[Eubacterium] eligens ATCC 27750: one gene and its partner. Each later gene encodes a partner of the first gene's protein in a complex. Links are inferred from orthologs where the notes say so. Each region holds a gene or a part of one and is shown in the gene's direction. Other genes may lie near its edges.

Evidence for each region.
Region 2: dnaX (region 1) and EUBELI_RS00140 share a complex: the UniProt entries of both Bacillus subtilis proteins name them as parts of the DNA clamp loading complex. The link is inferred for [Eubacterium] eligens ATCC 27750 from one-to-one orthologs.

The regions. Positions count from the first base shown.
Region 1 is NC_012778.1:2,085,522-2,093,752, reverse strand. Bases 3,056-5,936 are described here. They hold dnaX (DNA polymerase III subunit gamma/tau), read left to right. Parts: upstream 3,056-3,617; coding sequence 3,618-5,255; downstream 5,256-5,936. Other genes in these bases: recR (recombination mediator RecR), read left to right, coding at 5,605-5,936; EUBELI_RS09710 (YbaB/EbfC family nucleoid-associated protein), read left to right, coding at 5,255-5,605. In the rest of the region: EUBELI_RS09735 (GNAT family N-acetyltransferase), read right to left, coding at 1-361; tRNA adenosine(34) deaminase TadA, read right to left, coding at 364-879; EUBELI_RS09725 (ABC transporter ATP-binding protein), read left to right, coding at 1,190-2,107; EUBELI_RS09720 (prolyl-tRNA synthetase associated domain-containing protein), read left to right, coding at 2,143-2,697; more of recR, read left to right, coding at 5,937-6,201; EUBELI_RS09700 (hypothetical protein), read left to right, coding at 6,296-7,813; EUBELI_RS09695 (DUF6063 family protein), read left to right, coding at 7,803-8,231. UniProt on the Bacillus subtilis protein: Part of the beta sliding clamp loading complex, which hydrolyzes ATP to load the beta clamp onto primed DNA to form the DNA replication pre-initiation complex.
Region 2 is NC_012778.1:21,271-29,576, forward strand. What follows is about bases 2,672-5,627. They hold EUBELI_RS00140 (DNA polymerase III subunit), read left to right. Parts: upstream 2,672-3,629; coding sequence 3,630-4,625; downstream 4,626-5,627. Other genes in these bases: EUBELI_RS00130 (nucleoside/nucleotide kinase family protein), read left to right, coding at 2,672-3,148; EUBELI_RS00135 (YaaR family protein), read left to right, coding at 3,138-3,578; EUBELI_RS00145 (PSP1 domain-containing protein), read left to right, coding at 4,640-5,554; EUBELI_RS00150 (tRNA1(Val) (adenine(37)-N6)-methyltransferase), read left to right, coding at 5,547-5,627. Outside these bases: EUBELI_RS00120 (L,D-transpeptidase family protein), read left to right, coding at 94-1,134; EUBELI_RS00125 (aminotransferase class I/II-fold pyridoxal phosphate-dependent enzyme), read left to right, coding at 1,155-2,558; more of EUBELI_RS00130, read left to right, coding at 2,546-2,671; more of EUBELI_RS00150, read left to right, coding at 5,628-6,266; rsmI (16S rRNA (cytidine(1402)-2'-O)-methyltransferase), read left to right, coding at 6,280-7,158; EUBELI_RS00160 (TetR/AcrR family transcriptional regulator), read right to left, coding at 7,163-7,780; EUBELI_RS00165 (efflux RND transporter permease subunit), read left to right, coding at 8,182-8,306. UniProt on the Bacillus subtilis protein: DNA polymerase III is a complex, multichain enzyme responsible for most of the replicative synthesis in bacteria.

The DNA.
Region 1 (8,231 bases):
GCATATGTTTAACCATAAGGCTTCCAAGTCCTAACTGGCGGTAATTCTTATCAATCTTATATCCTATGCGGCAAGAACGGTTAATGCTTGTAACACCAAAAAAAGATACAGAGCCGAGAATTTCACCTGGCATGTCGTCAGAGAAAAGAAAAAATCTGCCGAATTCACCCTTTAGCAAAGCAGCATATTCGGCTTTAAGTGTGGCTGTAATATATTCTGTTGTATAGAAATTATCGGGCTTGGCAGCTTCGTATCTGTCGAATTCTTCACGGTTACGGCTGTAGAATTCAAGTACTTTTCCTGCAAATGTTTCATCAAGTACTTTAAGCTTCATGCCTTCAAAATCGTATTCAAATTTCATAATCATTCTCCATCAGTAGTGACAGTAGTATTCTTTTTCTTGCTTTTACGCAGTTCCTTGAAAAATGTTGTGAGCATTTCTGAACATTCTTCTTCACATACACCTTTAGTAATTTCGCACTGGTGATTAAATGTCGGAATCTGCAGTATATTAAGTATAGAACCGGCACATCCTGCTTTGGGATTCATGGAACCGATAACAACTCTTGGAATTCTTGCCTGAACAATAGCACCTGCACACATCTGACAAGGTTCAAGCGTAACATATAAAGTGCAGTTCTCAAGCCGCCAGTCGTTCATGTAGCGGCTGGCTTTCTTAATTGCAGTAATCTCGGCATGGCCGAGAGAGGTTTTATCAGTGTTACGGCGGTTGTAGCCTCTTCCTATAACCTTTCCTTCATACACAATCACACAGCCGATAGGCACTTCATTGAGTTTATAAGCCTTCTTAGCCTGTGTGATTGCCTGTTTCATATATCTGTAATCATCTTTTTCAAAATCCACCTGAGTATTATCCACTAAATTATCCTCCACAAAATATTATAAAAATTTTAACTTTTTTGTGAAAATGCGTCAACTTATCTGGAACATTTTTCGTATTAATAATAAAAGGAGGGAACGTGCGCAGAATTATGATTGCACTGGCACAGATTAGTAGTATAATGATTATATCAGTAGGCAGTATCGGAGCTATCAAAAGTCTTATACTTCATGCATCGGTAGGATAATTCATGACTATGCGTTATGTGACAGAGTTAGTGGCTGAGCTTATTATTATGCTGGTTATGATGTAGTTCGGAAAATCATTAGGAAAGAGAAGGTACAGGGTATGAAATTAGAGGTAAGGAATTTAAAGAAAACTTATGGTACAGTTCAGGCACTGAAGGGGATTAATTATACATTTACACCAGGAGTATATGGTATTCTTGGTGCTAATGGAGCCGGCAAGAGTACTATGATTAATCTTATCACTGATAATGTATCGAGAGATAAGATGAATGGTGGAAGTATTCTTTTTGGCGAGGATAGTGCAGAGGAAGATATATTAAAGCTTGGCAAACAGTTCAGGGGATTGGTTGGCTACATGCCGCAGCAGCAGGGATTTTATGAGGATTTTTCGCCTAAAGCATTTCTTAAATATATGGCAGAGATTAAGGGAGTTAAGAAGATTAAGACGACTGATGACAATGGCAATGAGGTTGTTAAGACTGTCAACCAGCAGATAGACGAGCTGCTAGAGGTAGTTAATCTTACTAAGGTTGCATATAAGAAAATTGGAGGATTTTCAGGAGGAATGAAGCAGAGAGTGCTGCTTGCACAGGCACTTCTTGGTAATCCTAAGATTCTTATACTTGATGAGCCGACAGCAGGACTTGACCCTAAAGAGAGAATCTCAATAAGAAACTATATTGCAGAGCTGTCTAAGGACAAGATAATTCTTTTTGCAACTCATGTTGTAAGTGATATTGAATGTATTGCTGATAAAGTACTTCTTCTAAAGAGCGGAGAAATAATTGCGACAGGAACACCTGTTGAGCTTATTGAAAGCATGGCTGGAAAAGTTGGTGAGATAACATGTACGCTTGATGAGGTCGGCGAGCTGCAGAAGGAATACAAGATTGGCAATATCAGACAGAGAAAGAACGGTCTTGCGTTAAGAGTTGTAGGTGATGAGCTGCCAGAAGAAGCAGTAAAAGTTGGAGATAATATTGACCTTGAGGATGTATATCTGTATTATTTTGAGTAGAATATTGGAATATCAGATTGTCAGGGAGAAATATCATGGAACTTATTAAAGGAAGACCTGCCGATGAAACAGGAAGACTAGAAAAAGAAATCAGAGTATATGATTTGTTGGATAAGCTTGGAATGGAATATTACAGAACAGACCATGAGCCTGCTACAACAATGGAAGTGTGTAATGACATAGATAAGATTCTGGACACACTTATATGTAAGAATCTTTTCTTATGTAACAGACAGAAGACGAATTTTTATATGCTTATGATGCCGGGTGACAAGCCATTTAAGACAAAGGATCTGAGTAAGCAGATTAATTCAGCGAGACTTTCATTTGCAGATGAATCATATATGGAGGAATTCCTAGATATAACACCGGGTTCAGTATCCATAATGGGACTTATGAATGATACGGATAACCATGTGCAGTTACTGATGGATAAGGAAGTGCTTGAGGGTGAATCTCTCGGATGTCATCCTTGCATTAATACATCAAGTCTTAAATTAAAGACTAAGGAAGTGATGGAGAAATTCCTTCCGGCTGTTCATCATGAGGCGGTGATAGTTGAGCTGCCGAGGTATGATATATCTGAGTAAGAACCGATGGTAAGCTGTGTAGAAGTCCAATCCCGGGAAGCCGGTACGCGAAATTGGACATTAGAGCAGAGAGAGTCACAGAGGAAGTCCAAAAAGAGCGCCAAAGCATGACGGATTGGATGTTGAAGCAGTGGTAAGCCGTGTGGAAGTCCAATCCCGGGAAGTCGGCACGCGAAATTGGACGTTAAAGCAGTGTGAGTCACAGAGAAAGTCCAAAAAGAGCGCCAAAGCATGACGGATTGGACGTTGAAGCAGTGGTAAGCCGTGTGGAAGTCCAATCCCGGGAAGTCGGCACGCGAAATTGGACGTTAAAGCAGTGTGAAGGCAAGAGAAAGTCCAAAGACTCCACAAACAACAATTGGGAAGTGAAATTGGGAAGTGCTTCACACCTTGACAACAGGCATATGTAACAAGTATAATTGAAATACCGTGCAGCCGGGGTAGTAGCGGCACCTTGAACCTGCAATCCGCTATAGCAGGGGTGATGTTCGGCAGAGGGCTGATATTTATGGAGCAGCCCGGTGTAAGTGGTGTTGACATTTGGGTCTTTCACGACGGAAATCCACGAACCATGTCAGGTCAGGAATGAAGCAGCATTAAGTGGAATCTTCCGGGTGTTGAAAGGGTGCCTGGATCGAGCTAACTGCATCGGTAACGTCTGTGGATATCAGTTCGAAGCCGGACGCACGGCTTTTGTTATTAAAATGTTACTCGTCGCAGCTAATTTAGGAATGTCAGGCAGATTCGTCATGCTTGCATGTAAGAAACTGTATGATATTCCTAAATTATCCTGCGAAGCAGGAACTTAACCGACATAAGTAAAACATAAGCTGCGAAGCAGCGGCAGACGCCGGAGGCGGATGGTTTTACGCATGAGGTTAAGGGCTGCGAAAGTAAAGACAGCGCAGAGGGAGGTAACCATGTCATATCAGGCTTTATACAGAAAATGGCGTCCAGACAATTTCAATGATGTAAAAGGACAGGATACAATAGTAACAACTCTGCGAAATCAGATTAATGCAGACAGAATAGGCCATGCATATCTGTTCTGCGGAACAAGAGGAACTGGTAAGACATCAGTTGCCAAGATATTTGCGAAGGCAGTTAATTGTGAGCATCCGGTTGACGGCAACCCTTGTGGAGAGTGCCCGACATGCAAGGCGATTGCGGCTGGAACAAGCATGAATGTAATAGAGATAGATGCGGCATCTAACAATGGTGTCGATAATATAAGACAGATAAGAGAAGAAGTACAGTACTCACCGACAGAAGGAAGATTCAAAGTCTATATAATTGATGAGGTTCATATGCTTTCAATAGGAGCGTTCAATGCATTGTTAAAGACATTGGAAGAACCTCCGGCATATGTAATATTTATACTGGCTACTACAGAAGTGGCGAAGATTCCTATTACAATCCTTTCAAGATGTCAGAGATATGACTTCCACAGGATAACAATAGAGACAATTGCAGGCAGGCTGTCAGAACTTATGAAGGCGGAGGGACTGAATGTAGAGGATAAGGCAATAAAATATGTTGCCAAAGCTGCAGATGGTTCTATGCGAGATGCGTTAAGTCTGTTAGACCAGTGTCTGGCATTCTATCTGGGGAAAGACCTTAAGTATGAAAATGTATTAGATGTTCTTGGGGCAGTTGACACGGCGGTATTTAGTAAAATGCTTTCAACAATCCTGTCAGGAGATGTTGCTGTGTGCATGTCACTTATGGAAGACCTGATAATGCAGGGAAGAGACCTTTCACAATTTGTTACAGACTTTATATGGTATCTTAGAAATCTGCTTCTTATTAAGACAACCAAAGATGCAGAAAGAATTGAGGACGTAATAGAAGTATCAGCAGATAATCTTGAAGACCTGAAGAAAGATGCACAGAATGTAGATATAGATACACTTATGTATTATATAAGAGTGTTGTCAGAATTATCGAATGACCTGAAGTTTTCTACACAGAAAAGAGTTAAGACAGAGATAACATTTATAAAGCTGATGCGTCCGGCAATGGATAACAGTCAGGATATCGGCGATGTTGTAAGCCGTGTGACAATGCTTGAAGGGCAGTTACAGAAAGTACTTGATGATATTAAAAGCGGTAAACTTGTAAGCACAGCAGGTATGGCTGGTGGCGCTGCGGGCAGTCAGGCAGCAGTACAGCAGCAGACCTCAAAGAAGCCTGTAGTTAAGCGTGTATATGATGCAGTTCCAGAAGATGTTAAGGCAATAGCGGCAGGCTGGAAGGATATCATAGCAACGATAGATGACCCTGTTAATCAGACATTTTTACAGGCTGCACATGTTACATTAGCAGAAGATGGAATTAGTCTTGAAATTATGGTAGAATCACTTAGTGCCTATAATTCACTCAGCAGACAGGAAGTTATGGAAAGCATAGAGAATGTAATTGAGGAGAGAACAGGAGTAAGGGTTTCAATTAAAGTGACTAAGCTTAACGATGATGAAGATTTCCACAGCAGATTCGTGGATCTTAAGGAACTCGTAGGCATAGATATAGAAGTAGATGATAAGGAGGAACTTATATAATGGCTAAAAGAGGTGGTTTTCCAGGAGGAATGCCTGGTAATATGAATAATCTGATGAAGCAGGCACAGAGAATGCAGCGTCAGATGGAGGAGCAGCAGGCAGAGCTTGAGAATAAGGAATTCAGTGCGACAGCAGGCGGCGGAGTAGTTGAGGTAACTGTTACAGGTAAGAGAGAAGTATCTAAGGTTAAGATTGACCCTGAAGCAGTTGATCCAGATGATGTAGAGATGCTTGAGGACTTAATCGTAGCAGCTACTAATGAAGCTTTAAGAAAATGCGAAGAAGAGTCACAGGCACAGATGGCTAAGATTACTGGAGGACTTGGAGGATTAGGCGGAGGCTTATTCTAATGGACATCTACAGTGGTCATATTAACAGATTAATTGAAGAATTGTCGAGATTACCAGGGGTTGGGGCGAAGAGTGCCCAGCGCCTGGCATTTCACATTATAAACATGCCTGAGTCTGAGGTTAAGAGCCTTGCAGACACAATGATTGATGCAAAGCAGCATATTCACTACTGTAAGGAGTGTTTTACACTTACAGATGAAGAACTGTGTCCGATATGCCGCGACCAGAAAAGAGACCATAAGACAATTATGGTAGTTGAACATACAAGAGATATGGCGGCATATGAAAAGACAGGAAAGTACGAGGGCGTATATCATGTTCTTCATGGAGCAATAAGCCCGATGCTTGGAATCGGACCGGCTGATATCAGATTAAAGGAGCTTATGGTAAGGCTTCAGGGAGATGTTGACGAGGTTATTATCGCAACTAATTCCAATCTGGAGGGTGAGACAACAGCAATGTACATAAGCAAAATGATAAAGCCAACAGGAATTAAGGTGACAAGAATTGCAAGCGGAGTTCCTGTCGGCGGCGATCTTGAATATATCGATGAGGTTACACTTTTAAGAGCATTAGACGGAAGAACCGAGCTTTAAATTTGGTGAAGAACCAAGCTTTAAGCTTAATGCCCTGGCGCACCGGGCGTTAAGACAATATGTGTAAAATGCGTGCGCAGAAATGAAGAATACTATGGCAGAGAATATGACAGGTGATATCATATCGGATCACCGTGAACGAATGCTTAATCTGAAGAAATATTATCCTTTCTTCAGACTGATAGACACATCATTTTCTAATTTCAAGGATGGCAAATACGAAATCCTTGATATGGGCTATATAGTTATGGCGGTTCTCCGTTTCTTTATAGAGGAGAATAATTTTAAGGAAAAGGATGTTACATATCCCGAATATCTCGATTTCTTAAGGCTGATACTTAAGAGAGATTTCGGGCTTGATTTGAATGAACAGGACAGCAAGGAGATTGCTGATTATATATTTGACAAGATAAAGAATGATGGCAGGCCATTTGAATTCTCGTATTTTGATCCGGTGGACAGGAAAAAGAGAGTTTCAAGGATGAAGATAATCGAGAGTTCAATAAGAGACAATACCGTGTGGTATTCGATAAGCCCTGATGCTATTGAATTCTATCTTGATACCAAGGAAATCAAGGACGAGAGCAGGATAAGCGTATCCCAGCTTCTTCTTGAAAAAATGATTAATTCACAGAACTTCCGTGGCGGAGTTGAAGTGGTTGAAAGAATTAACGAAGAGGTCAACCGCCTTAAGTTAAAGAAGAATGAAGTGCTGACAATATTGTCGGGCGATGTATTTGCAGGAATAGAGGCTTATGAGGAATTCGTCAAGACAGGAATGAAATGGTTTGATGATGAAGAAAAGCTTTTTAAGAAGAACCGTGACCTTATTGCAAAATCAATCGAGAAGCTTAATGCATCGGGCAGCACAGGCGAAGGCTATTACAGGACGATGAACGAAATATACAGTCTTGAGACTCAGCTTAAGCAGGCAATGAACAGGCACAGCGAGCTGTTAAAGGATTGTACAGAAATGCAGAAGATGACCGATGACGCAGTAAGACGCGCCAAGCTTGGCAGATTAAGAAGCCATATGGATTTCACATCGGCACTTTCAGATATGATTAAGAGGGACAATGCAGATATATTAGTCACAATGTTAAGTCCGCTTCTAAAGCCGAACATAAGAAAGACATTTGACCTGATAAGCATTGATGATGCGCTTATGGTGAAGCCTCCAAGATATGAGGAGAAAGAGCTTATAAGCAATGAAAGACCGGAAGATATTGAATTCGAAGATGAGATTGAAGAAAAGAGAATTAAGGATAATTATGTATTCCTTATGAAAAATCTCATTGTGTGTTTGAAAAAATCGGACATTATAACACTCGGTCAGTTTGCAGATGCAATGAAGAGGGCGTATGGTGAGCAGATTTTAAGAAATGCAGATTTCTTCTCTTTCTTTGTTAATCTGTGCCAGAAGGATGAGTACCAGCTTGGCGGTGATGCGGGAGAAGATACATTTCTTGATGCATACTTAGGGGAAGGTTTTAAAGATACAGAAAGCTTTACATTTGCAATAAGAAAAGGGCTTGGCGGGCAGGTTATATTGTCGGATAACTGTATGATGGCAGATGTTGAATTGGTACGAAAGGAAGCACATGGAGAATAGAAATCTAGATAAGGCGCTGGACATAGTTTCCAAGCTTATCACAGGGGAAAATGTGTCTGAGAGGGGCGAGAATGCAGCTCTTTATCAGGAATACAATAATAATGCAGAAGTGTATGACATCGTTCATATGTCACTTAAGAAACTTAATCTTAACATATATGAATATAACAATGGTCTGTATGTGAGTGCAGGTGATAATAACAGGGTGTTTGGATATTCTAATGAGGAATTAAGAAATGTACTTGGATTAAGAGTTAACAAAGAATTATATCTTGCGTATTTCATAATCTACAACATAATAACAGAGTTTTATTCAGATACAATGAGTTCAACTTATGCTGAGTTCATAAGACTTGAGGACATCATTAAAAATGTTGATAAGACAACAGGTGGTATTGTCGATAAGAGCGCAGGGCTT
Region 2 (8,306 bases), 2.1 Mb from region 1 along the record:
ACTTAAAGCTGTTTCGTGATGAAACAGCTTTTTTTGCGTTAAAAACATTTATAAACACATATTATTTTTTTGTAATGGACAAAGGAGGATATTATGTCAAAAGGAAACATTAATTATAAATATTTAAAAAGAAGAAAGTCATGGTTCAGGAGAAATCTGACACTTGTTATATTTATTGCTGTTGTTGTGATTGCTATTGCAGGAGCAGTAACTGCTGGAATTATGTTGTCTCATTATAATAAGGAAAAACAGGATGATAATCATGGGAGTAATGATGAACAGACAGTTGTTTCAACAGAAGAGACAACAGCGGCAAGGGAAGTTGTGTGGATTGATAATAAAGAGCCTGAATCAAAAGAACAAGAATACATTGCACCAGAAGGAGTTTATCTTCCATATTTTATTAAAGTAAACAGAGCTGCTAACTGTGCTACAGTGTATGGGATTGATGAGAATGGAGAATACACTATACCAGTCAAAGCATTTGCAACATCATGTGGAAAAGCAGGCGACGAAACTATTGTGGGTGACAATTATGTAACATCAGATAAGTACGAATGGGGATATATGGTTGATGGTACTTATGGACGTTATGCATTCAGAATAAGTGGAGGTTATCTGTTCCATTCTGTTCCATATTATTCAATGAATAAGGGTGATCTGGAGGATGGACAGTACAATAAGCTTGGTGATTATGCTTCTCTTGGATGCGTTAGAATGTGCGTTAGGGATGTAAAGTGGATATATGATAACTGTCCATCGGGAACAGGTGTAACTATATATGATGATGCAGTTAATCCTGGACCACTTGGTAAGCCGGATTCTATAAAGATTTCAGAGGACAGTGCATATGCCGGCTGGGATCCTACAGACCCTGACGAGAATAATCCGTGGAATGCTTATAGTGCTAAGATAGAAGGGGCAAAGGACATTCAGACAAAGATTGGTCAGAGTATAGATGTAATGACAGGGGTTACTGCAACTGATACTTGTGGTAATGATATTACTGCAAAGATTGTGACTGTTGGAAGATATACATTTGACCAGACAGGTACTTATGATATTAAGTATGAAGTTACAGATGCAATTGGAAGCCATGATGAAGTAACAGTAAAGCTTATGGTTACAGAATAAGAGATAATGGAGTTGTATTGATGGGAAATATAGATATTCTGGAAAAACTTGAAGAGTATTCAAAAGCTGGTTATGTGCCGATGCATATGCCGGGAGGAAAGCGCAATACTGAATATGCAAGTACTTCAGAACTTGATATTACCGAGATTGACGGATTTGATAATATGCATAATGCGGATGGTATTATTAAAAATGCGTCTGACAGGGCAGCAAAATTGTATGGAGCAGATAAAACACTGATGCTTGTAAATGGAAGTACAGCAGGAATATTATCAGCTATATGTGGTGCGACGAAAAGAAAAGGAAAGATTATCGTTGCAAGAAACTGTCATGTGTCAGTGTACAATGCATTGATTATGGCACAGTTAGAGCCAGTATATGTTATACCGGAGGTTGATAATGATACAGGAATATACAGAGGACTATCATTAGAACAGATTAGAAAATGTGTTGAAAATAACAGGGATGCACAGGCGGTTATTATAACTTCTCCGACTTATGAAGGTGTTGTGTCAGAGGTAAGGGAGATTGCCAGTTATCTGCATGAAAAAGGAATACCACTTATAGTTGACGAAGCGCATGGGGCACATTTTGAATTCAGTGAGGAATTTCCAGAGTCGGCAGTAAAAGCTGGGGCTGACATTGTAATTAACAGTATTCATAAAACATTACCGGCACTTACACAGACTGCACTTCTACATATTTCTGGAAATTATGTAGATTATGATAAAGTGGAAAGATTTTGGAATATATATCAGACAACCAGCCCCTCATATATTCTTATGGCGAGTATTGACAGGTGTATGAGAATTATTGAAGAACAGGGAGATTATATTTTTAAGGATTATATCAAAAGACTTAAGAATTTAAGAGAAAATATTGCAAAACTTAATAATATAAGATTGATGGATAGTGATGATATTTCTAAGATTATTCTTATATGTGATGATGGAAAGTACCTGTATGACAGGTTATTGGATGAATATAAGGTGCAGCTTGAGATGGCATCATTTAAATATGTTATTGCAATGACTTCAGTTGCTGATAAACAGGAGTATTATGACAGATTTCTTAGTGCATTGAAGGAGATTGATGAAAGCTGGAAAGTTGAAAGCAAAGACAGTGAAAATGATGTAGGGGAAAGCTTAGGGTATGCGATTAACAACAAGCCGGAAGTATGTATGTGTCCGGCAGATGCAATTGATTTAATGGATGAAAATGGATATGAAGATTTATCTGTTAATTCACCTGATATATGTGGTAGAATAAGTATGTCATCGGTTCTTATATACCCACCGGGAATGCCTGTTGTTAATGTAGGCGAGCGGATTACCGGTGATGTATGCAGAATTATTAAGAGTGCGATAAATGCCGGGCTGGAAGTACCCGGTCTTAAGGAAGGAAAGATAAGATGCCTGAGATAGCATTTATTATGGGAAAAAGCGCGTCCGGCAAGGATAAAATATATAAAAACCTAATTGAAGATGAAAGTCTGAAGCTTAATACTGTTATATTGTATACAACAAGACCAATGAGAGCCGGGGAGACCGATGGGGTTGAGTATTTTTTTGTAAATGATGAGACAGCTGTTAAGATGCAGGAGAGCGGCAGGATTGTTGAACTGAGAGAATATAATACTGTGTATGGTGTGTGGAAGTATTTTACAGCTGATGACGGACAGATTGACCTTAACAGTGGTAACAGGTATCTGGTTATAGGAACGCTTGAAGCGTATGATAAATTCTGTGAATTCTATGGAAAACAGCATATTATGCCGATATATATTGAGGTAGAAGATGGATTGAGACTCACAAGGGCTATCCACAGAGAACAGAAACAGGATAATCCACACTATGAGGAAATGTGCAGAAGATTTCTTGCAGACAGTGAGGATTTTTCAGAAGAGAATATTGCTAAGGCTGGTATTACAAGAAGGTTTAGCAATAATGGAGAGTTAGAGGATTGCATTAGTGAAGTTAAAAGTGCCATATTAGGAGGTATGTATGGATATTAAGGTTAAAGATATAGCACCGGCTAATCAGACCACTCCGGTTAAAGCACAGGAAAAATCAGATGATAGTTTTAAGTTTACACTGATTAGCAATATTGAGGAGAAAGACCTTCAGGAAAAACTGGGAAATATGATGCAGGAAATTACCGAGCAGGGTGAAAAGATTGCAAAGCATATGGATATAAGAGATATGAAGAAGTACAGAGAGCTTGTTAAAGGATTTCTAAATGAAGTTGTAAACAGATCACACAAGTTTTCAAGAGAGAACTTTCTTGACAGAAGGGGAAGACACAGGGTGTATGGAATTGTTAAGATGGTAGATGAAAATCTTGATAATCTTGCCAGAGAACTGGTAAAAGATGAAAAGGATCATCTTGCAATAGTCGGAGCTATTGATGATATCAGGGGATTGTTATTAGATATTTCAACATAGGAGCATTATGTGTTATAATATTACAGATAAGTAACGAAAAGAGGAATAAGTATGGGTAATTTTTCAGACATATATGGATATGAGACTATTAAAGAACATTTGCAGAGTGCAATATCTATGGGAAAGGTATCTCATGCTTATGTAATCAGCGGAGGACTTGGTTCAGGAAAGAAGCTTATTGCCAGCACATTTGCACAGACACTGCAGTGTGAGGCGGGCGGTGTTGAGCCTTGCGGGGTGTGCCATTCCTGTGTGCAGGCAGCAGGCAGGAACCAGCCGGATATTATCTGGGTTGGACATGAGAAGCCGGGAAGTATTGGTGTTGATGATATAAGAGACCAGCTTGTATCGGATATGCAGATTAAGCCTTACAGCAGTCCTTACAAGATATACATTATTGATGAAGCAGACAAGCTTACTGTTGCAGCACAGAATGCAATGCTTAAGACAATTGAAGAGCCGCCGGCTTATGGAATTGTTATTCTGCTTGCTAATAATCCGGATGTTTTCTTACAGACTATTCTGTCAAGATGTGTTGTGCTTGATCTTAAGCCACTAAAGGATGATATAGTTATTAAATATCTTAAAGACCACTATGATAATATCAGTGATTACGAGTGTAAATTTGCAGCAAGATTTGCAGCTGGACGAATCGGCAGGGCAATGACTATGGTTGAATCTACTGAGTTTGCAGAGTTAAGACGTGATGTAATGGATGTTATTAAGAATGCTAAGGATATGGATTCGACTGATATTATGACATCGGTGAAAAGAGTTACCAATTATAAGCTGACTATTGATGATTATCTTGACCTTATGCTTATGTGGTACAGGGATGTACTTATGTTTAAGAGTACGAATGATACTAATCTGCTCATATTTAATGACCAGATGACACTGATAAAGAGTCAGGCACAGACTATGTCATATGAAGGTTTACAGGATATTATTAATTCTATTGACAGGGTTAAGGTGAGACTTCAGGCAAATGTTAATTTTGATCTGGTTATTGAATTGCTTATTATGGCGATTAAGGAAAATTCATAGAATGGAGAGTATAGATGACTAAAGTTGTTGGAGTTAGATTCAGACAGGTTGGAAAGATATATTTTTTTGCACCTGGGAAATATTCAGTCGAAACAGGACAGCATGTTATTGTTGAGACTGCCAGAGGAGTTGAATATGGACAGGTTGTTCTAGGTGAAAGAGAAGTTGAAGATACAGCGGTTATCCAGCCTCTAAAGGCAATCATAAGGATTGCAACACCAGAAGATGATGAAAGAGAATTAAAAAACAGAGAAAAGGAAAAAGAAGCATTTAAGATATGTCTTGAGAAGATTGCAAAGCATAATCTTGATATGAAGCTTATTAAGGCTGAGTATACATTTGACAATAATAAGGTGCTGTTCTATTTTACTGCTGATGGAAGAATTGATTTCAGAGAGCTTGTTAAGGATCTTGCTGCAGTATTTAAGACAAGAATTGAATTAAGACAGATTGGAGTAAGGGATGAGACTAAGATTCTTGGTGGAATTGGTTCCTGCGGAAGACCTTTATGTTGTGCCACATTTTTACCAGAATTCAATCCGGTATCTATTAAGATGGCTAAGGAGCAGAATCTGTCACTTAATCCAACTAAGATTTCAGGTGTGTGTGGACGACTTATGTGTTGTTTAAAGAATGAGCAGGATACATATGAGGAATTAAATAGTCATCTGCCTAATGTGGGAGATTCTGTTACTACACCAGATAAACTGGTTGGTGAGGTTTCAAGTGTCAATGTTTTAAGGCAGAGAGTTAAGGTATTAATAACTCATGATAATGACGAAAAGGAACTTAAGGAATATCCGGTTGAGGAACTTCGTTTTAAGAGAAAAAGAAGATTTGATAAGGTCAGAATTGATGATGATAAGGAACTTAAGGCACTTGAGGAATTAGAAAGAAAAGAAGGAAAAGCCCATATTAGTGATGATTAATGAACGAATTGATGATTTGATGAGAGATGGACTAAAGCTTATACAGAATACAGATATTTTCTGTTTTGGAATGGACGCAGTGCTGTTGTCTACTTATGCCATGGCAGGGAAGAAAGACAGGGTGCTGGACATGGGTACAGGTAATGGTATTATTCCGGTGCTTATGCAGTCTAAGAATCCAGGTAGCACATACAGTGCTCTTGAGATTCAGGAGGGAAGCGCACAGCTTGCCAGAAGAAATGTGGAGCTTAATCATCTTGAGGACAGAATCAGTGTTGTTAAGGGTGATATTAAGGAAGCTTCCACTATATTTGGGGAAGCTTCTTTTAATGTTGTGACGAGCAATCCGCCATATATGAATGAAAATCACGGTATTGTTAATCCGGACAGTGCCAAGGCAATTGCAAGGCATGAGCTTCTGTGTAGTCTTGATGATGTTATAAGGGAAGCAAGCCGTTGTCTTAAATCTAAAGGGAAAATGTATATGGTTCACAGACCGAACAGACTTGTTGATATATTTGACACTATGAGAAAGTATCATCTTGAGCCGAAGAGAATGAGGCTGGTGTATCCTTATGTGAATAAGGCTGCCAATATGGTGCTTATAGAAGCGGTTAAGGGTGGTAATTCCCAGCTTATAGTTGAAGAACCGCTTATTGTATACAAGACGGACGGTACTTACACTGATGCGCTTCTAAAAATGTATGAATAGATAGAGGTTTATTATGGATAATGAAAAAAATGTAAAGAAAGACGGACCGGGTATGCTGTATCTGTGTGCAACGCCTATTGGTAATCTTGAGGATATTACTTACAGGGTTCTGCGTGTGCTTTCAGAAGCAGACCTGATTGCAGCAGAGGATACAAGAAACAGTATTAAGCTGCTTAATCATTTTGAAATAAAGACACCTATGACAAGCTATCATGAATTTAATAAGTATGATAAGGCAAAGGTTCTTGTTGATAAAATATTAGGTGGAATGGATGTGGCTGTAATTACTGATGCAGGAACTCCAGGAATATCAGATCCTGGTGAGGAGCTTGTAAAGCAATGCAGGGCAGCAGGTATCAGGGTTACTTCACTTCCGGGACCGGCTGCATGTATAACTGCACTCACAATGTCAGGACGCGAGACAAGAAGATTCGCATTTGAAGCATTTTTACCAGCGGATAAGAATGAGAGAAAAGAAGTTCTTGCAGAGTTAGCATGTGAAACAAGGACTATGATTATATATGAAGCACCGCATAGACTTACTAAGACACTTGCAGAACTGCAAGATACGCTTGGGGGCGACAGATTGATTACTATATGTAAGGAGCTTACCAAGAGATATGAGAATTCTATGGAATTCACGCTTGAATCTGCATGTGAATATTATGAAAATAATGAGCCGAGAGGCGAATATGTGCTTGTGATTGCCGGAAAGAGCCGTGAGCAGTTAAAGGCCGAGGCAAGAAAGCAGTGGGAAAACATGAGTGTGGCAGAACATGTGCAGATGTATATGTCGCAGGGTATGGACAAGAAAGAAGCCATGAAAGCTGCGGCAAAGGACAGAGGTGTGTCAAAGAGGGATATATATCAGGAGCTTGAAGGGAAAGCGTAAGCAGCTACTGGATAGTGTGCTCTCTTATGATTGCGCGTACTGTCTTGAAGAGGTAAGGTTTGATAGTATCTATGTCAGCAGGTTCTTTATAAAGAATTGCGCTGTAGCAAGTTGAACTTACAAGCTCAACAATAAGGAAGAGCATTATTTCAGGCTCTTCAAGTGAGATATCCTCAGCGTTAATCATTTCATAATATACATCTTTAAAGTTAATATCATCAGATGCAACCTTAGTTGTGAGAGCTTCCTTGAAGATTCCCCAGCTAAGGTTTTTTGATATAAATGTAAGAAGAGTCTGATTAGAATTCAGTTCATCTACAATATGATTAATTATAAATATTATTTTTTCTTCGAAACCTAACTGTTCGTTCTTTTCTTTAGAAAATTCCTCTAAATCAGCGACGGCATTCTTAAATAATTTACTTGATTCATGTGATATAAGACGGTTTCTTATATCATACTTATCCTTAAAATACAGATAAAATGTACCCTTAGCAATACCTGCTTTCTGAGAAATTTCCGCAATAGAAGTCTTCGTAACCCCCTGGGTAGTAAAGAGATTAAATGCAGTATTCAGCAGAGAAGTAAGTTTCTGTTGTTTGTTAGCTTCAAGCTTTCCCATATCAATCACTCACCTTTATTAGTGTTAATTATTAGTTGGTTATAGTGTGTATTATGAGTTGGTATGGTAATTGATTTCAGGTGCTTTGGAGCCACCGGCACTTAACAAGTTGCAGGAACTGCAACGAGTTTAGTGTCCGCTGTGAGCGACAAGCAGCGCAAGCGTGCCTGAAATTGATTACCATGCCAACTCATTCATAAATACATTATACACCAACTCAATTATAAAATAAATATTAAAAAATGACTTTTGGTCAATTTTCTATTGACTATGTGTTTTGAGGTGCTATAATGTCAACTGAAATTGAAAATGACTATCGGTCATATTTGTTAAAGACATGAATACTTATATGACTAAGGGTTGTTGGCATTTGCATCTTACAGAAAGGCGTGGTTATTTATATGAAAAAGTTTGGAAAAGTTGTTGTTAAGTTAAGAATTCCAATTCTGGTTCTTAGCTTCCTGCTGTTGATTCCATCAGTTCTTGGTTACTTTAATACCAGGGTTAATTACGATATCCTGTATTA